DNA from 4 places in the Rhizobium sp. CIAT894 genome. Region 1 is predicted to be linked to each of the others. Evidence: riboswitches for the same ligand, from Rfam matches in the RefSeq annotation. Region 1 holds a riboswitch; each other region holds the start of a gene.
What was found. A riboswitch is a leader RNA that binds a small molecule or an ion and turns the genes downstream of it on or off. The one in region 1 is predicted to bind cobalamin.

Region 1 (4,816 bases):
CAGCGAGGCGAAGAACAGGCCGCCCCTGAAGCCGGAGCCGATCGAGATCGCCGAGGCCAGCGATTTCAACAGAAAGAGGCCGATCAGCGCCGGGATCGCGACATCACGGGACAAATTGAGATGCAGGGCGCCGTGGCCGGCCGAGAGCACCTGCGGCGAGATCATCGCGAGAAGCCCGACGATGATGCCGCCCAGCGCCGGGCGGAAGGGCGGGGCGATAGAGCTCTTGCGCGCCAGTTCCTCGATGAAGGCGACGCCCTGCATGATGAGGATGCCGACGCCGGCGCAGAAGACGCCGAGCAGCAGCGCCGGGACGTAGTCGGCCGGCACGACCGAACCGAAGCTGCCGATATCGATGGTGAAATCGCCCTCAGCAAGCAGTCTTGCGACGAGCGTGGACACGAGGGCGGAGGTGACGACCGGCGTCAGCGACACGATCGTATACGTGCCGATGATCAGCTCGAAGGCATAGAAGGCGCCGGTCAGCGGCGCGTTGAAGGCGGCGGCGATGGCGCCGGCCGCGCCGCAGCCGACGAGCACGCGCAGGTCCGAGCGACGAAGCTGCAGCTTCAGGCCGAATTTCGAGGCGAGGCCGGCGGCAAGCTGGGTATAGCCGGCTTCCAGCCCGACGGAGGCGCCGAAACCGTTGGAGATCAGGTTCTGCACGGCAACGATGATGCTGTCGGTCAAGGACAGGCGGCCGCCATGCAGCGCATTGGCCTCGATCGGATCGACCATCGGCTTCTTGCGTCGCTTCGCCAGGATGAAAAGCAGCAGTCCAAGCAGGATGCCGCCGGCGACGGGGGCAGCGAGCAGCAGCAGCTTGTCGTCGATGGCAGACGAGCTCAGCCTTTCATCGTCTGATATGCCGAAGACCAGCTGGTGCAATTCATTGGAGACGAAGCTCATGGCGGTGACGGCAAGGCCCGAGGCGATGCCGACGATGGCGCCCGCGAGCGACAGGCCGACCTCGCTGCGTCGGGTCAGCGCACGCAGCCGCTCCGGATCAAAGAAAATACGCAGCGCGCGCAGACGGCGCCGATCCAATTTCATAAGCATGGCTAGACAACTAGGCGGGGAGAGACCCGGTCAAGGGCGGTGGCGCAGTCCGCTTGCCGTGCAATTGCGGCGAAAAGCCGGCGTGAGGGTCAAATATTTATGACGTAAGCCTCTGATAAAAGACGATATTTCTGGTGGAGTAAGTCGTGTTTGGGTGACCATTCCACCTTGCCGGCGGTTTGCCGGCCGCCAAGGCCGGTTGACTTCACCCCCGGGCTTGCCTAACCATCCCTCAACGGATGGTTCCGGATCGGTGTAGCGCCCTTCCGGATGAAAAGGGAATGTGACGGGGCGGACCCAAGCCGGGCGCCTTCATCACAGCCGACCCCGCGACTGTAGAGCGGTCAGGGTCTTCCATCCGGCATCGAGCGCTTCCGGCCGACCCTTGCAATGGCGCAGGCGGGCCGGATGGGCGACATGCCGGAAAAGCCACTGGACATGCATGGTGATCAACCGGGGTCGGACGCCTCTATCTCTACGAATCGTCCACCTCTTCACCGATGCGGCCGGGAAGGCGAGGCAGATCTGCTGGCACGATCAGGGGCGACCGGTGTCCGGTCCGCCCCGATCGCGGCCGATAACCGCGAGCCAGGAGACCTGCCATTCGTGCCGGGCGAGGAGCCCACCCTTGGGCAAGAGTCCCGCTGCCAGCACGGAGGTTGTTTTGGCTGAACGATTGAATTCGGTGCGGCCTGGTGCGGTGCGCATGGATTTCCCCTTCTCCCCCGCGGGGAGAAGGTGGCCCGAAGGGTCGGATGAGGGGGGCGGACGGCGCCCCCGTCATTTTGCCCTTCGCTTGTGCTCAGTGCATTCGCGGCTTCGCCGTTCACCCCCTCAACCGCCTGCCGGCACCTTCTCCCCGCTGGGGAGAAGAGGGATGTGGCACCGCCGCGCCCTCTCTAGCGGGGGCGCTGGCGTATGACGATCGCTTCCACCAACACCACCTTTATCCTCGGCGGCGCACGCTCCGGCAAATCCCGCTTCGCCGAAAACCTTGTCGTTTCAACCGGCCTCGACCGCCACTATCTCGCGACCGGGAGGGCATGGGACGACGAGATGCAGGCGCGCATTGCCCAGCACAGGGCCGACCGCGGCCCTTCCTGGACGACGCATGAGGAGCCGCTCGATCTCGTCGGCAAGCTTGCCGCCATCGACGGCGAGGGGCGTATCGTGCTGATCGACTGCCTGACGCTCTGGGTCACCAATCTGATGATGGAGGAGCGGGATATGACAGCGGAGTTTACAGCGCTCGCTGATTTCCTGCCTGACGCGAAGGCGCGGCTCGTTTTCGTTTCCAACGAGGTCGGCCTCGGCATCGTGCCTGACAATCGCATGGCGCGGGATTTTCGCGATCATGCCGGCCGGCTGCACCAATCGATCGCGGCGAAGGCCGCCGAAGTCTATTTTATCGCGGCGGGCCTGCCGCTGAAAATGAAGGGTTAAATCCATGAACCAGCAGAAGATTCCCGCAACCGTCATCACCGGCTTCCTCGGCGCCGGCAAGACGACGATGATCCGCAACCTGCTCACCAATGCCGGGGGCAAGAAGATTGCGCTCATCATCAACGAGTTCGGCGATCTCGGTGTCGATGGCGAGGTGCTGAAAGGCTGCGGCGCTGAGAACTGCACCGAGGACGATATCATCGAGCTCACCAATGGCTGCATCTGCTGCACCGTTGCCGACGATTTCATTCCGACGATGACGAAGCTTCTGGAACGGGAGCAGCGGCCCGACCATATCGTCATCGAAACCTCGGGGCTTGCCTTGCCGCAGCCGCTGGTGGCCGCCTTCAACTGGCCCGACATTCGCACCCAGGTGACCGTCGACGGCGTCGTCACGGTGGTGGACAGCGCGGCTGTTGCCGCCGGCCGCTTCGCCGACGACCATGATGCCGTCGATGCGCGGCGCGCCGAGGATGAATCGCTCGATCACGAAAGCCCGATCGAGGAGTTGTTCGAGGATCAGCTCACTTGCGCCGATCTCATCGTGCTCAACAAAACAGACCTGATCGACGTCGCCGGCCTTGGCCGCGTCCGTGACGAAGTCGCTTCCCGCACCGCGCGCAAGCCGGTGATGATCGAGGCGAAAAACGGCGAAGTGCCGGCCGGCGTCCTGCTCGGCCTCGGCATCGGCACGGAGGATGATATCGCCAACCGCAAGTCGCATCACGAGCTGGAGCATGAGGACGGCGCGCCGCACGATCACGATGAATTCGACAGCTTCGTCGTCGAACTCGGCGCCGTTGCCGATCCAGCCGGTTTCGTCGAGGCGCTGAAAACAATCATCTCGACGCATGACGTGCTGCGCCTCAAGGGCTTTGTCGATGTTTCGGGCAAGCCGATGCGCCTGCAGCTCCAGGCGGTCGGCAGTCGCATCGACCATTATTTCGACCGCGCCTGGGGCCCTGGCGAAACGCGCGCCACGCGCCTCGTCGTCATCGGCCTGCACGAAATGGATGAGGGCGCGGTGAGGGCGGCGATCGAGGCGCTGGCGTAAACCCATGCATCTGCTTCTGGCCCAACAGGGAACGATCAGCGACGGCGAGGAGGCGATCGACCTTGGGCAAACGCCGGGCGATATCCTGTTCCTGTCGGCTGCCGACAGCGAGCTTGCGGCAATCGCTGCGGCTCATGCCGGTGGGGCGATCGGCCATACATTAAGGCTCGCCAGCCTGATGAGCCTGAAGCATCCGATGTCTGTCGATACCTATGTCGAGCGCACGGCGCGCCACGCCAGGTTCATCGTCGTGCGTGCGCTCGGCGGCGCCAGCTATTTCCGCTACGCGCTGGAGGCGCTGCATGCGTGTGCGGCTCGCAATGGCACGCTGATTGCTGTGTTGCCGGGTGACGCCAGGCCGGATGCAGGGCTGGCGCCCTTTTCGAATATCGCCTCCGATGATCTCGATGCGCTCTGGGCCTATCTGATCGAGGGCGGTGACGCCAATGCGCGCGCCTTTCTCGATTATGCCGGGGCGATGCTGTCGGGCGAGGAGAAGCCGGCGCCGGCGGTGCCTCTGATGAAAGCCGGTATCTGGTGGCCGGGGCGGGGGCTGATCGGGGTGGAGGAATGGCGGCGGGTTGCCGGTTCGCATGTCGCGCGACCTTCGTGCGTCGAACGTGGGATGCCCCCCTCTGTCCTGCCGGACATCTGCCCCCTTGTGGGGGAGATGTCCGGCAGGACAGAGGGGGGTATGGTAGCGGAGGAGCGATTTGAACCCCCGACAATCGCCATCAGCTTCTACCGCGCCCTCGTGCAGAGCGGCGAAACCCAGCCAATCGAAGCGCTGATCGAAGCCTTGCAGGCGCAGGGTCTCAGGCCACTGCCGGTTTTTGCCTATAGCCTCAAGGATACCGTCTCGACCGGCATTCTCGAAAGCGCGTTTTCGGCGTTGAAACCCGATGTCGTGATCAACACGACCGGCTTCGCCGTCTCGGCACCCGGCGCCGATCGGCAGCCGACGGTGCTGGAGGCGAACGGGGCTGTGGTGCTGCAGGCGATCCTGTCGGCCTCGTCGCGGGATGTGTGGGCTGCTTCCTCGCAAGGCCTGTCGGCGCGCGATCTCGGCATGAACGTGGCGCTGCCCGAGGTCGATGGAAGGGTGCTTTCGCGCGCCGTCTCCTTCAAGGCCGCGGCACGCTACGATGCAGCTGTCGAGACAAACATCGTTTCCAGCCAGGCCGATGCCGGTCGGGTGCGTTATACGGCAGCACTTGCCGCCAATTGGGCGCGGCTGCGCGGGACGCCGGCACGGAACCG
Region 2 (4,816 bases), 130 kb from region 1:
TCGGCGTGGCTGCAATCGTCATTGATATGCCAGGTCTGGCCTATTTTTGTCTTTTCACCACTGAGCGCTGTTATCGATTTGGACTTTTGCCTGAAGCTGTCGGAGGTTGTGGTGCAGTTCGAAAGAGAAATTGCTGCGGTTGCCAATAGCAAGTATGAAAAAATGCTTTTCACTATAAATCCTCAACTTTTGCTTGAATGAATATTGGATTTTTCTGAGGAGTCAATCAGGGTGCGAAACCGAATCCTCAATCGGGGCCACCCTCGTTCTTCGAGGCCCCTCCGAGGCACCTCAAGATGAGGGCGGAGAGGGCGCGGCTTGTGTCACCGGCAGATTCTGCGGTGTGCCAACGACCCGACTCAAAGGCCGAAGCTTCGAAGGACGGAGGGGTGCCGCGACGCTGTCGTGTTGACCGGGGAGCCAGGCCGGGCGGGAGTTTGGGAAGCGTCTCTCGCCGGCACGATCTGGCTTGCCCAGCGGTCGGTAAGCGCGGGCATGCCAAGCGTTCTATTCTTGCGCTCGGCAATATACTTGTGAGATTGTGACGATATACATGCGATAATGCCTGACCAAGGCAGCGCGGGGGCTTCGATGACATCCGTGAGGGTCAATGAGCTGATATCGGTCGCGGGGCAGCCCGATGCCGCCGGTTTTGCCGCTTTTGCAGCAGACGGCTTTACCGCCGTCATCAATGACCGGCCGGATGGCGAGGAGCCGGGGCAACCCGGCAATGCCGCGGAGAAGGCTTCCGCCGCCGCCGCCGGGCTCGCCTACAGCTTCGTGCCGGTGAAGGGGGCCGAAATCACCGAGGCCGATATCCGCGCCTTCCAGGCGGCGATGGCCGAGGCGAAGGGACCGGTCGTCGCCCATTGCAAGAGCGGCACACGGGCGCTGACGCTCTACGCGCTGGGCGAGGTGCTGGATGGGCGCATGAAGGCCGGGGATGTTCAAGCCTTCGGTCAAAACCTCGGCTTCGATCTTGCCGGCGCACGCCGCTGGCTGGAGAAGCGGGCAGGGCAGGCGCCCGCGGTGAAGGCCTTCTTCGAACCTCACACATGCAGCGTGCAATATGTCGTTTCCGATCCCGCGACGAAAGGCTGCGCCATCATCGACCCGGTGCTCGATTTCGACGAGATGTCGGGGGCGACGGGAACTTCCAACGCCGATGCCATCCTCGCTTATATCGAAAGCGAGGAACTGGCGGTCGAGTGGATTCTCGACACGCATCCGCATGCCGATCATTTCTCCGCCGCGCACTACCTCAAAGGAAAGACCGGCGCACCGACGGCGATCGGCGCCCATGTCACCGACGTCCAGGTGCTCTGGAAGGAAATCTACAACTGGCCGGCACTCGAAACCGACGGCTCGCAATGGGACCGGCTGTTTGCCGATGGCGACACTTTCGAGATCGGCGGGCTTAAAGCCCACGTGATGTTCTCGCCCGGCCATACGCTTGCCTCGGTGACCTATGTCATCGGCGACGCCGCCTTCGTGCACGACACTGTATTCACACCGGATTCCGGCACGGCGCGCACCGATTTTCCCGGCGGCAGCGCCAGCGCCCTCTGGCGCTCGATCCAGGCCATCCTGTCGCTGCCCGAGGAGACCCGGCTCTTTTCCGGCCACGACTATCAGCCTGGCGGCCGCCACCCGCGCTGGGAAAGCACGATAGCCGCCCAGAAGCGCGCCAATCCGCATATATCAGGCATCGACGAGGCCGGCTTCGTGGCGTTGCGCCAGGCGCGAGACCGTACGCTGCCGAAACCGAAGCTGATGCTGCACGCGCTGCAGGTGAATATTCGGGGAGGCAGATTGCCGGAGCCGGAGGAGAACGGCCGGCGGTATCTGAAGATCCCGCTGGATGCGTTGTAGGAACGCGGGGGAGCAGCGCTGCGGCGCGTGCTTCGAGGCTTCGCCCTTGCGGGCTGCGCACCTCAGCATGAGGGGCGTTGGCGGATGCCGCGCCCGCGATAGCTGGAACTGAGAAGGCGGCGCTAACGCTTACGAACGCCGTATCCTGAGGAGGCGAGGATGCTGGCATTGCACCGGCCAACAGCGCTCCCCGTTCCGTCGCCATTTCTCACCCACCCCAACCCTATCCCCGCAATAATCATTGACGTCGCCCAGGCCGGCGACGTAACTGGGTGTGACGGTTCCCTGAAGATGACTCCAAGGGGATTAATAGGGAACACGGTGAGGACGACCCAGTAGGGACCGAGACCGTGGCTGCCCCCGCAACTGTAAGCGGATTGTCGATCATCTCAGCTGTGGCCAGCGACCGGCCATCTCTGAAGGGCTGATAGCCCCGCCACTGCGATATATCGCGGGAAGGCGGATGAAACGACGGATATCCGCAAGCCAGGAGACCTGCCGTCAATCACGATCCAATCAACCGGGCGGGGATGCCCGGACAAGGAGCAGACATGATTGACCTTCTGAACCTTCGCCGAATTCCGGCATGCATCCGTCTCGATTGGGCCTCCTGCGGTTAGCGCACGTCTCAGCGTGCCTTCGGCCGCATGTGCGGCATAACCGTACTTTTTCCCTTCAATCGAGGTTTTTCATGCGCCAGATTCTCGCCACCATGACATTTGCCTTCGGGCTGATCGGCCTTGCGGCACCGAGCCTTGCCGCCACCCAATATCCTTTGACCATCACCAATTGCGGTCAACAAGTAACGTTCCAGAAGGCGCCGTCGAAGATCGTTTCGATCGGCCAGGGCATGACCGAAATTCTCTTCTCGCTTGGCCTTGCCGAGAAAATCACAGGCACGGCCGTCTGGGTCGGTCCGGTGCTGCCGCAATATGCCGACGCCAACAGCAAGATAAAGCGTCTTGCCGACAATGATCCGAGCTTCGAATCCGTCGTCGGGCAAGAGCCCGACCTGGTGGCGGCCGAGTTCGAATGGCATGTCGGCGCGCAGGGCTCGGTCGGCAAGCGCGAGCAGTTCGAGGATCTCGGCATCAACACCTATCTTTCGCCGGCTGATTGCGTCGCCAAGGTCAACACCGATGGCGGCGACGGCGTGCGCAAGGAGCTGTTCACGATGGAGCTGATCTATCGTGAAATCGCCGAACTCTCTGAAATTTTCGACGTGAAGGAGCGCGGCGATGCGCTGATCTCCGAGCTGAAGAAGCGCGAGGCCGATGCTGTGGCTTCGATATCGGGCGCAGCGGGCAAGAACCTGCCGGTCGTCTTCTGGTTCTCCAGCAAGGAGGTCAATGGCGACGCCTTCATTGCTGGCAAGAACAGCGCGCCTGCCTATATCCTGAAGACGATCGGCGCCAGGAATGTCGTCACGACCGAGGAGGAATGGCCGCTGGTCGGCTGGGAAACCATTTCCGAGGCGAACCCCGCCGTCATCGTGCTCGCCACCATGGACCGGCGCCGCTACGCCGCCGACGATCCCAAGGTGAAGATCGATTTCCTCCAGAACGATCCTGTCGTCAAGGAACTGGATGCGGTCAAGAACAAGCACTTCGTGATGATGGACGCGCAATCGATGAACCCGACGATCCGCACGATCGACGGCATCGAGACATTGGCGGAGGGCATCAAGTCCTTCGGCCTGTCGCAGTGACGGCAATGTCGGTCAGGCAGCAGGGATGGTGGGCGCTCGGCGCGCTCACCATTGCTGCCTTCCTTCTTCTCGGGCTGATGATCAGCCTTGCCGTTTCGATCGGCGAGATCGCGATCCCGCTGGCGACCACAGCGGAGGCGGTCTCCAACCGGCTGTTCGGCACGCAATTCGAACTCAGCCGTATTCACCAGGGCATCGTTTGGGATTATCGGCTGAGCCGGGCACTGGTTGCTGCCAGCGCCGGCGCGTCGCTCTCGCTCTGCGGCGCCGTGCTGCAGGCGCTGCTACGCAATCCGCTGGCCGAACCCTATGTGCTCGGCATCTCCGCCGGCGCCTCGACGGGGGCTGTCTGCGTGATGATCCTCGGCTTCGGCTACGGTGTTCTCGGCCTGTCGAGCGGCGCCTTCATCGGTGCAGTCGTCGCCTTTTTGCTGGTCGGCTTCCTGGCGACGGGGGTTGGGGGAACCGGCGAGCGCATCATCCTGTGCGGCGTCGCCGGCTCGCAGCTCTTCAATGCGCTGACCTCTTATATCGTCACGACATCGGCGAATGCCGAGCAGGCGCGCGGCATACTGTTCTGGCTTCTGGGTTCGCTCAGCGGCGTGCGCTGGCCGGATGTCTATCTCTCGGTGCCGATCGCGCTTGCCGGTTTCCTCATTTGCATGGCGCATGTCCGGGCGCTCGACGCCTTCGCCTTCGGCACGGATGCCGCCGCCTCGCTCGGCATTGCCGTGCGCCGCGTCCAGATCCTGCTGTTCGGCCTGACGGCGGCGATGACGGCAAGCGTCGTCAGCATGGTCGGCTCGATCGGGTTCGTCGGCCTGGTCATTCCGCATGCCGCCCGCTTCCTCGTCGGACCGGGGCATCGGCGGCTGCTGCCGGCAACGGCGCTCGGCGGCGCGATCTATATGGTCGGCGCCGATATCGTCTCTCGCATCATCATCCCGCAGCAGGTGCTGCCGATCGGCGTCGTCACCGCGCTCTTCGGCGCGCCGGCCTTCGCCGTCATCCTCTATCGCGTGCGGAGGAGCGCATGAGCATTACGATCGACGCGGTGAGTTTTGCCGCCGGCGACACGGTCATCGTCAATGGCGTCAGCCTGACGGTGGCAAAGGGCAGGGTGCTCGGCCTGCTCGGGCCGAACGGCTCCGGCAAATCGAGCCTGCTGCGGCTGATCTGCCGCCTGCGCAAGGTCCGCAGCGGCGTCATCCGGCTGGGCGAAGACGATATCGCTTC
Region 3 (4,816 bases), 1.4 Mb from region 1:
GATCGCCTCGATCTCGAAGCCGAGCTCGCGGGCATGGCGGATGAAGGCGAGGCGGTTGATATCGGCGGGCTCGAAGGAGCGCTGGTTGCCTTCGCTGCGGCTCGGCGCGGCAAGCAGGCCGATGCTCTCGTAATAACGCACCGTCGGCACTTTGACGCCGCTCTGACGAGCGGCCTCACCAATCGTGATCTTTTTCATGATTTTTCTCTTGCACCTCTAGTCGCTAGAGGATGTAGGAGGGATGCTTCTGTTTGGCAAGGAAGCGGATTATGGCTGAGACGAACGAGACACGATACCGGGTCGGCGGCATGGATTGCGCCTCCTGTGCGACCAAGATCGATACGGCGGTGAGACGCGTGGCGGGTGTCGCCGATGTTTCCGTCTCAGTGATGGCGGGCACGATGACCGTCCGCCATGACGGCAGCAGCGACCTCAAGGCGATCGAGAAGAAGGTGACGGGGCTCGGTTACACGGTCTCGCCTTTTACCGGAAGCGCAGCGTCGGCGCGGGACCATGGTTCGCACGATCATCACGACCACGACCATGACGATCACGCAGGTCATGATCATACCGGCCATGATCACGAACATGCCGGCCATGATCACGCAGGTCACGATCATGACCATGGCGAGAAGGAAATCGAAGGTCTGCATGGACACGACCATGGGCCGACGACCGGTCCCTGGTGGCAGAGCAAGAAGGGCCGGCTGACGATCTTCTCGGGTGCAGCGCTCATTGCCGCTTATGCGATCGGCCATCTGGTGCCGGCGATCGGATCCTATGCCTTCATCATCGCCATGCTGGTCGGCCTGGTGCCGATCGCGCGGCGCGCGGTCATGGCGGCTCTCTCCGGCACGCCGTTTTCGATCGAGATGCTGATGACGATCGCCGCCGTCGGCGCCGTCATCATCAATGCGGGGGAGGAGGCGGCGACCGTCGTATTCCTGTTCCTCGTCGGCGAGCTGCTGGAGGGCGTGGCGGCCGGCAAGGCGCGCGAAAGCATCCAGTCGCTGACGACGCTGGTGCCGAAGAATGCCTTGCTCGAAGACAATGGCCAGACGCGGGAAGTGCCGGCGGAAAGTCTCGCTGTCGGCGCCATCATCATGGTGCGTCCGGGCGACCGCATCTCGGCCGACGGCATTATCATCTCGGGCGAGAGTGCGATCGACGAGGCGCCGGTAACGGGTGAGAGCACGCCGGTGCGCAAGGGTATTGATGCCGTCGTTTTTGCCGGAACGGTGAATGGCGATGCGGTGCTCAGGGTTCGCGTCACGGCGGCCGCTGCCGACAATACCATTGCCCGCGTCGTCAAGCTGGTGGAGGAGGCGCAGGAATCGAAGGCGCCGACGGAACGTTTCATCGATCGGTTCTCGCGTTATTACACGCCCGGCGTGGTCGTGGTCGCAGCCCTTGTTGCGGTCTTGCCGCCGCTGCTGCTCGGCGGTTTGTGGAGTGAATGGGTCTATAAGGGCCTTGCCATCCTGCTGATCGGCTGCCCTTGCGCGCTCGTCATTTCGACGCCGGCGGCGATCGCCGCCTCGCTTTCGGCGGGTGCGCGGCGCGGGCTGCTGATGAAGGGCGGCGCCGTCCTGGAAACGCTCGGCAAGGTGACGATGGTCGCCTTCGACAAGACCGGCACGCTGACGGAAGGCAAGCCTCAAGTGACCGACATCGTTTCCTTCGGATTGAGCGAAGCGCAGATCTTGTCGCGCGCGGCGGTGCTGGAGCAGGGCTCCAGCCACCCCTTGGCGCTGGCGATCCTCAACCGCGCCAAGGCCGACGGCCTTCCCGTGCCGCCGGCCTTCGAACTGGAAGCACTGCCGGGCAAGGGTGTCAGCGGCAAGGCCGGCGGTCAGACGCTGGACCTGTTGTCGCCGTCCGCAGCCCGCGAGCGCGGAGCACTCGACGGCGAAAAGGATGCGCGCATTACTGTTTTGAACGATGAAGGCAAGAGTGTCTCGGTGCTGCTCGTCGATGGTGTTGCGGCCGGCCTGATCGCCATGCGCGACGAGCCGCGCGAGGATGCGCAGGCCGGGCTCACCGCCCTGAAATCGGCCGGCGTCAAGGCAATGATGCTGACGGGCGACAACAGGCGGACGGCGGCAGCGGTTGCCGGCATGCTCGGCATCGACTGGCGTGGCGAGATGATGCCGGAGGACAAGCAGCAAGTCGTCGGCGAATTGAAGCACCAGGGCTTCATCGTCGCCAAGGTCGGCGACGGCATCAACGACGCTCCGGCGCTGGCCGCTGCCGATATCGGCATCGCCATGGGCGGCGGCACCGATGTGGCGCTGGAGACGGCGGATGCCGCCGTGCTGCATGGACGTGTCGGCGATGTGGCGCGGATGATCGAACTGTCCAAACGCACGATGCGCAACATCCTGCAGAATATCACCATCGCGCTCGGGCTGAAGGGGGTGTTCCTGGTGACGACGATCGCCGGCATTACCGGGCTCTGGCCGGCGATTCTCGCCGATACCGGCGCCACCGTGCTGGTGACGATCAACGCGCTCAGGCTGCTTCGCGTAAAGGGATGAATGTTTTTCCGGTGGCGGCGTGAAGACTGCTGCCGGTTCGGGCCTGATCGAGAATTGAAAATAGCGGAGCCGATCCTCAGTCAGGCCGGCTCTCGGTTTGCCGACAAAGTCTCCTCCTTCATGCTCGGCCGTGTGCCGAGCATCTAACTACGGTAATTTCCTGACGGGAAAACGTTTATTTTCAAATACTTAATTGATCGTGCGTAGATCCTCGGCACAAGGCCTGGGATGACGTCAAGGGTTTTGCTGTGGTTTGTCAGCAGCCTGGGAGCCGACCAGGCTGGCCTGCTCATCACGGCCTTCTCCACAGTTCGTTTTGTTTAAGCCTTTATTATCCATGTTTTTCACAGGAACGCAGCGATTTCAAACCTGCCGTAACGCGATGCGCAAACCACCCGTTGACGCGATTTTTGATTCAGATACTATATCTAGTGTTCAAGGTTCCTTCGATTCGTCAGGATCGCGGGCTAAGACGGGAATACGGTGCGTTTCGCCATGACGGCGCAACAAGGCCGGAGCTGCCCCCGCAACTGTGAGCGGCGAGCAACTGTCCGATTTCAGGTCACTGAGGCATGATGCCTTGGGAAGGCTGGGGCAGGGTGCTTCGACCCGCAAGCCAGGAGACCTGCCTTGAACGAGATGTCCACGGGCGGGGTGTCCGGAAGGTCGCGCGCATGAAGCGGAAGGATCCGCGACTGTTGCTCTGCCCCGAACGTCCGCATGAGCAGTTCGGGGTTGAAGTCATGTCCACAACATCAAGGCCGCCGTCCGCGCAAATCCCGAAAGGGATCGTATCGGGCGTTTAAACCGCCGACTTTGCCAGATCAGCATCAAGCGTTGCCCCGGACGTCGCAAGGCGCCCGATCCCAGTATTGCGTCCTGAATTCTTTGACATCACGAGGAAGATGATGAGCGTTACCGTCTATAGCAAACCTGCTTGCGTCCAATGCACCGCCACTTATCGCGCCCTCGACCGCCTGGGCGTTGATTACGATATCGTCGATATCTCGCAGGATGCCGAAGCGCTCGATCGCGTCCGCAGCCTTGGCTACATGCAGGCGCCCGTCGTCATTGCCGGCGAGCGGCATTGGGCGGGTTTCCGTCCCGACATGATCAGCGCGCTCTCCTGACCGGAAAACGGCGATGGGGCTGATCGTCTATTATTCCAGCCGATCGGAGAACACCCATCGATTCGTCGCCAAGCTCGGGATGCACGCGGTGCGCATTCCTTCTAGCGGCGCAGAGGCGTTCCATATCGGCGAACCCTTCGTTCTCATCGTACCGACCTATAGCGGCGACGGTGGCAAGGGTGCCGTTCCCAAGCAGGTGATCCGTTTCTTGAACGATGCGGAGAATCGAGGACGCATCCGGGGCGTGATTGCCGCGGGCAACAGCAATTTCGGCGAGACATACGGGCTCGCCGGCGACGTGATTTCGCGCAAATGCCAGGTGCCCTACCTCTACAGGTTCGAGCTCATGGGCACGGCCGAGGATGTCGCCAACGTCAAACACGGAATGGAACGATTTTGGACACGGGAACAACTCTGACGCGGGATGTGGGCGCAAAACCGCATAACACTTTTGCTCATCCCGCCGGCGAACGCCCTTTGAAAGCGGCGGAAACGCTCGACTATCACGCGCTGAACGCGATGCTGAACCTCTATGACGACGAGGGCAGGATCCAGCTCGACAAGGACCGCATGGCGGCGAAGCAGTATTTCCTGCAGCATGTGAACCAGAACACCGTGTTCTTTCACAATCTCCGGGAAAAGCTCGATTACCTCGTGACCGAAGGTTATTACGAGCAGGAGGTTCTCGACCAGTATTCCTTCAATTTCGTCCGCGACCTGTTCGACCAGGCCTATGCCAGGAAATTCCGGTTCCCGACCTTCCTCGGCGCTTTCAAATATTACACCAGCTACACGCTGAAGACATTCGACGGGAAGCGCTATCTCGAGCGCTACGAAGACCGTATCTGCATGGTGGCGCTGACCTTGGCGCGGGGCGACGAAGCCCTTGCCCGCGATATGGTCGACGAGATCATTTCCGGCCGTTTCCAGCCGGCGACGCCGACCTTCCTCAATGCCGGCAAGAAACAGCGCGGTGAACTGGTTTCCTGCTTCCTGCTGCGGGTCGAGGATAATATGGAATCGATCGGCCGGTCGATCAATTCGGCGTTGCAATTGTCGAAGCGCGGCGGCGGCGTGGCGCTGTCGCTGACGAACATCCGCGAGGCCGGCGCGCCGATCAAACAGATCGAGAACCAGTCGTCAGGCATT
Region 4 (4,816 bases), 1.0 Mb from region 1:
ATCGGAGACGAAGATCTTGTATTCCCCGCCGCTCCAGGACGATTCGATCATGTCGATATCGACCTTGAAGACGATGACACCGCGAATATCCGCGTCGACCCTTATCGGCGCGGCGAAATAATAGCCACGCTTCAGCGAGGTTGTGCCGAGCGCGTAAAACCGCGCCTGCCGGCCTTCGATCGCATCCTGAAAATAAGGCCTATAGCTGAAATTCTGTCCGACGAAGCTTCCCGGTCCATCGTAATTGCTCGCCGCGATCGTCTCCCCGTCCGGCTTGACCACATAAATGTCGGAGGATTTCAAGAGCCCGTTGATCTCCTTGAGATAGAGATTAGCGGCATCGCGTAGGGCGATGTCGTCGGGCGCGCTGACCAGTTCCTTGATATCGTCGTGATCGGCAATCAGCGCCGGTAGCGCCTCGTAACGGTTGAGGTGACCGCTGAGCGCCGAGACGGCAAGGCGCAGTGCCGTTCCTGCCTGCGCCGAAGCTTCCCCCATATAGGCACGCGTCGCGATCGCGCTTCCGTAGGTGAAGAAAGCGAAGATGATCACCGGCACCAGCAGCAGCGCCGCTATCGCACGATATCGCAAAGACAGATCCGGCTCCTCCCCTTCTGCCTTCACTCCCCAGCAAGGCATGCCCGACGGGGTTAGTTTAATGAGGCAAGCGAGGATTTCCAAGAGCTCGCCGAAACTTGACACTCGGCTGAGGCGGATGTCCTATTGCTGCACCGCAAGGAGACCCGTCCATGAGCGACGACCAGACACCCGCCGACAGCAAGCTCACCAGCTCCAAGCGCCGCTGGGCGGCAGAGGGCAAGTTCCTGACCGGCCGCATCAGCCGTCCCGACGCCGAGCGCCTGCCGCCCGGCCAGCATCTCGTCAAGAACTGGCCGGTGCTCGATCTCGGCCAGCAGCCCGTCGTTTCCACCGAAAGCTGGCGGCTTGAGCTGCGCGGCCTGGTTGAAACCACTCTTACCCTCACCTGGGCCGATTTCCAGGCGATCGAGCAGAGCAGCAATATCAGCGATATTCACTGCGTCACCACCTGGTCGCGCTACGACAACAGATGGAAGGGCGTTTCGACGCGCGATCTACTCGACCGCGCCATGCCGAAACCAGAAGCAGCTTACGTCATGCTGACGAGCTATGACGGCTATACCACCAACCTGCCGCTTGCCGATTTTGCCGCCGAGGACGCCATTCTCGCGACATCATGGGAGGGCCTGCCGCTGACGGCGGATCACGGCGGCCCGATGCGCCTCGTCGTGCCGCATCTCTATTTCTGGAAAAGCGCCAAATGGCTGCGTCGCATCGAGCTGATGCCCGAAGATGTGGCCGGTTTTTGGGAAAAGAACGGCTACCACATGCTTGGCGATCCGTGGCGCGAGCAGCGTTATTCCGACGACTGAGCCTTAGGCTACAGGAAACGGCGAAGCGCCAGGATGGCAAGCCCCAACAAGGCGGCGAGCCCAGTCAGCGACGCCATGCTGGCGAAATGAAGCGGTATCCTGCTCCAGCGCGGCTTGATGATGTCGGCCGTGTTGAAAGCCTCGCCGCTGAACTGGCAGGTGACGAGCGCAAGACCGCGCCGCACCATGTCGACATCAATGGCGGAGATGATTTCTCCTGCGGCAGGCGCCTCCCGCGGCATCTCCCGCATCGCCATCAGCACCGCCTTCGTCGCCGCGAGATAGGCATGGGCGCATTCGTTGAACGGACTTTCCTCATCCGTCACGCTGCCGGGCACTCTGCCCCACAGGCAATAGGAATATTGGATTTCGGCATAGTTCAGGATGCGGCGGAATGGTTCGTTGGTATCGACTGCACGGGATGCGAGGTCGATGATCCCACGGCGATAGTCTGAAATCACCGCCATCTCGCCATGGGAAATTTCCGGAACATCGAGACCGGTAGCATTGCCGCCGGCACTGCGGCTATGCGCAAAGCAGTTTCCGGCGATCATAAAAAGGCAGGCGATGACGGCAAATGTCGTCGGCAAAAATAGCCCGGTTCTCTCGCGTCTCATGATCGCCCTGAAAGTTCGGGGCGCAGACCAGGCTGCGCCCTTGGATGCATTCAGCGAAATGCCCTCGCCGGCCGTCCGCGCTGCCCACCCTTGACGGCGAACTGCCTTTCGGCCAGCGCTCCGAAGGCAAGGCCGAGCGCTGCCCAGAGGATCGCGTGCATGGCGAGCGTTGTCGTGCGGAACCGCCAAAGCACCAGCGCCGAGAAATTCTCCGGCACCTCGTTGATCGGCGGCAAGAGATAGAGAACGAGGCCGATGAAGATGAGATAGGCAACACCGGCGATGATCGCGCCGTTCCAGAGACCGAAACGTTCTGAAAGACGGCGCGACAGCGCAACCGCGGCGATCAGCGCGGCAAGCGAGACGACGATCATCAGGAAGAATAGCTCGGTCCTGACGCCGATCGTGTCGGGATTGCCGACCGCCGGCGGGTTGGCCGGATACTTGATGCCGGGAACGAGCACGATCGCCACGAAGGCGGCGACGGCGATGACGACCGAGGTGCCGCGCGGCGAAAGGCTGCTGAGGCGGCCATGCACGAAAGCGAAGGCAAGCGAAAAAAGCCCGCCGACGGCGATGCTGTAAGCCATGACGCCGATGAAGAGGCCGGGACCGGCCTGCGTGGCCCGGCTGACGATCTCAGGTTCGGCGGCTTCGCCGGCCGCCTGGGCGCTCGCCTCCTCGAAGGCGATCGCCGCATCGACGAGCGGTTCGCCGAAGGTATGGGCAAAGGCAAAAACGAGAATGCCAGCAATCACGCCCGCGAGCATGCCGCGAAGCAGAAGATTTCCAACCATGTCAGTATTCCCCTAAGCATGTCGCGCAAAACTATGCAGCGGTTTTACGATAACGACATGCGTAAAACAAAGACCTAAAGCGCGAGAAGCAAATCTGAAAGATCGCGATGCGCTTTAGTGGCAGGGAAAGCCGAGGAGATGACGGGCGTCATGCACGAATTCGTGCACATACATGCCGTTGAACAACGCCATCGCGCCTTCCTCGGTGCCGACGAAATAGAGAACGATGAGCATCAGCAGACCGCCGAAGATCGCCCAGGGCAGGATATCTCCGAGCGGGATTGGCGCCGGTGCCGCGACGGGCGTGAAAGTGGTGTCAGACATGTATTCCTCCGGAATGACGCGTTCAGTCGAAAGAGTGTTTGTGCGGTAAGGTCTGACTTCCAGCACGAAGAGCTTTCGACACGCTGGTCACAGTGGCGCGACCGCGCCGGATTTCCACCGGCTTCCAAACCCGCAACAGCACGGTTATATCTGCTCGCCGAAGAAACTGTCAACGACACTTCGCGAAGCCGGCAAAGGCTGTCCCCACCGCTATCCGGAGATCGGAACGACCGTGAACACGCGCCTCACCTGGATCTGCCACGGCGCAACGGCGGCAAGCCGCAAGGGCCTGTTCCCGCTCGACGAACCGCTGGAAGAAAAGGCCATGGCGGAAGCAGGCAGGATGGCCGCCCCTCCCCGCGCCGATCGTATCGTCATGAGCCCCGCTTTGCGCGCCCGCCAGACCACGGAAGCGCTCCGCCTCGAAGCCCGGATAGATCAGGCGCTTTGCGATTGCGACCACGGCCGCTGGGCCGGCAGATCGATCACAACGATTGAGGCCGAAGAGCCGGAGGGCCTCATGGCGTGGATGAGCGATCCGGAAGCTGCCCCGCACGGCGGCGAGAGCATTGCCGATCTGCGCACGCGCATCGCAGGCTGGATGGATGAGCAATCTACACTCGGCGGCCATGTCGTGGCCGTTACCCATGCATCCGTCATAAGAGCAGCCATCGCGCATGTGCTTCACGCACCGCTTTCCTCCTTCTGGCTCGTCGACGTCGAGCCACTCGCCGTCATTCGCATGACCAGCAACGGGCGGCGCTGGTCGTTGCGCCTTCAGCATTAGAGATGCCTCATACGATCCAGCCTTACGCAAGCAAATCGCGTCATCTCTATTGAACCGGGTTTGACCGGGACTACTTCCTTGTCCCAAGGAGATGGAAGACATGGCATATGATTGGAGTGGGGAACGTACGCGGCGCCTGCGTTTGATGCGGGTTGCGACGTTCACCCTAATTCTGGTCGGTCTGGTCGTCAGCGTCCCGCTGCTGATCGTCACCGCCTGAAAAGCGAGACAGGGCGAGCGATGCAACAGCACGCTCGCCCTCGTTCTTCCCGAGCCCTCACCTTCGCCATTGCACCCGAAAGATCCTTGATCTCCCGAAAAAGCCGACGAACGGCCGCAGCAAGGCTGCCATCCCGATGGCGCCGCAACAGGCCGCCCCTCCAACAATTTGCCCCCTGAGTTCAACGAACATTTCAGATTTTCGTGATAATTCCGCGCAGGGTGGAGATGGAGAAGGCGATATGCCGGCGTTTTTCCAAAGCAGGGCCGGACGGCAATGTGTGTCGATTGTGGTGTTCGGAGTAACCCTCTGGCTCCTCGGCGCGCTGTTGCACTTCGACGACGGCCTCGTCACCTTCATGATCGGTTTCAGTGAGTACGGCGCCGACAAGCTCGTCCTGGCCCTCGGCGTCGCCGGCGCCATGAGTTTCATCTATTCGGTGCTGCGCATCGCCGACCTGCGCAAGGAAATGGACCTGCGCGACGCCGCTCAGGCGAAGGCCGATTGGACCGCGACCCACGACCATCTGACCAAACTGCCGAACCGCTACGCCTTCGAGCGCAAGCTCCTCTCGCGGCCGATCCTGGATGAGGAAGCCGAGATCGAGAATTGGGCTCGCAACGTTACTATCTTTTCCGTCGACCTCGACGGTTTCAAGA

Region 2: another riboswitch for cobalamin. It lies ahead of RHEC894_RS13430 (ABC transporter substrate-binding protein); the one in region 1 lies ahead of cobU (bifunctional adenosylcobinamide kinase/adenosylcobinamide-phosphate guanylyltransferase).
Region 3: another riboswitch for cobalamin. It lies ahead of nrdH (glutaredoxin-like protein NrdH); the one in region 1 lies ahead of cobU (bifunctional adenosylcobinamide kinase/adenosylcobinamide-phosphate guanylyltransferase).
Region 4: another riboswitch for cobalamin. It lies ahead of RHEC894_RS17765 (CbtB domain-containing protein); the one in region 1 lies ahead of cobU (bifunctional adenosylcobinamide kinase/adenosylcobinamide-phosphate guanylyltransferase).

Annotation. Positions count from the first base shown of each region.
Region 1 covers NZ_CP020947.1:2,564,903-2,569,718, reverse strand. Annotated here, with positions in the region: gene RHEC894_RS12745 (chloride channel protein) at 1-1,059, opposite strand, end outside; cobalamin riboswitch at 1,283-1,679, shown strand; gene cobU (bifunctional adenosylcobinamide kinase/adenosylcobinamide-phosphate guanylyltransferase) at 1,978-2,502, shown strand; gene cobW (cobalamin biosynthesis protein CobW) at 2,507-3,556, shown strand; gene cobN (cobaltochelatase subunit CobN) at 3,561-4,816, shown strand, end outside.
Region 2 covers NZ_CP020947.1:2,694,204-2,699,019, reverse strand. Annotated here, with positions in the region: gene RHEC894_RS13440 (hypothetical protein) at 1-173, opposite strand, end outside; gene blh (bifunctional sulfur transferase/dioxygenase Blh) at 592-1,872, shown strand; cobalamin riboswitch at 2,134-2,390, shown strand; gene RHEC894_RS13430 (ABC transporter substrate-binding protein) at 2,564-3,580, shown strand; gene RHEC894_RS13425 (iron ABC transporter permease) at 3,586-4,617, shown strand; gene RHEC894_RS13420 (ABC transporter ATP-binding protein) at 4,614-4,816, shown strand, end outside.
Region 3 covers NZ_CP020947.1:3,936,051-3,940,866, reverse strand. Annotated here, with positions in the region: gene RHEC894_RS19350 (helix-turn-helix domain-containing protein) at 1-198, opposite strand, end outside; gene RHEC894_RS19345 (heavy metal translocating P-type ATPase) at 270-2,537, shown strand; cobalamin riboswitch at 2,959-3,185, shown strand; gene nrdH (glutaredoxin-like protein NrdH) at 3,446-3,667, shown strand; gene nrdI (class Ib ribonucleoside-diphosphate reductase assembly flavoprotein NrdI) at 3,681-4,085, shown strand; gene nrdE (class 1b ribonucleoside-diphosphate reductase subunit alpha) at 4,064-4,816, shown strand, end outside.
Region 4 covers NZ_CP020947.1:3,588,894-3,593,709, forward strand. Annotated here, with positions in the region: gene RHEC894_RS17745 (sensor histidine kinase) at 1-639, opposite strand, end outside; gene RHEC894_RS17750 (sulfite oxidase-like oxidoreductase) at 750-1,412, shown strand; gene RHEC894_RS17755 (hypothetical protein) at 1,421-2,029, opposite strand; gene RHEC894_RS17760 (CbtA family protein) at 2,080-2,826, opposite strand; gene RHEC894_RS17765 (CbtB domain-containing protein) at 2,941-3,150, opposite strand; adenosylcobalamin (AdoCbl) riboswitch at 3,149-3,305, opposite strand; gene RHEC894_RS17770 (histidine phosphatase family protein) at 3,383-3,937, shown strand; gene RHEC894_RS17775 (bifunctional diguanylate cyclase/phosphodiesterase) at 4,399-4,816, shown strand, end outside.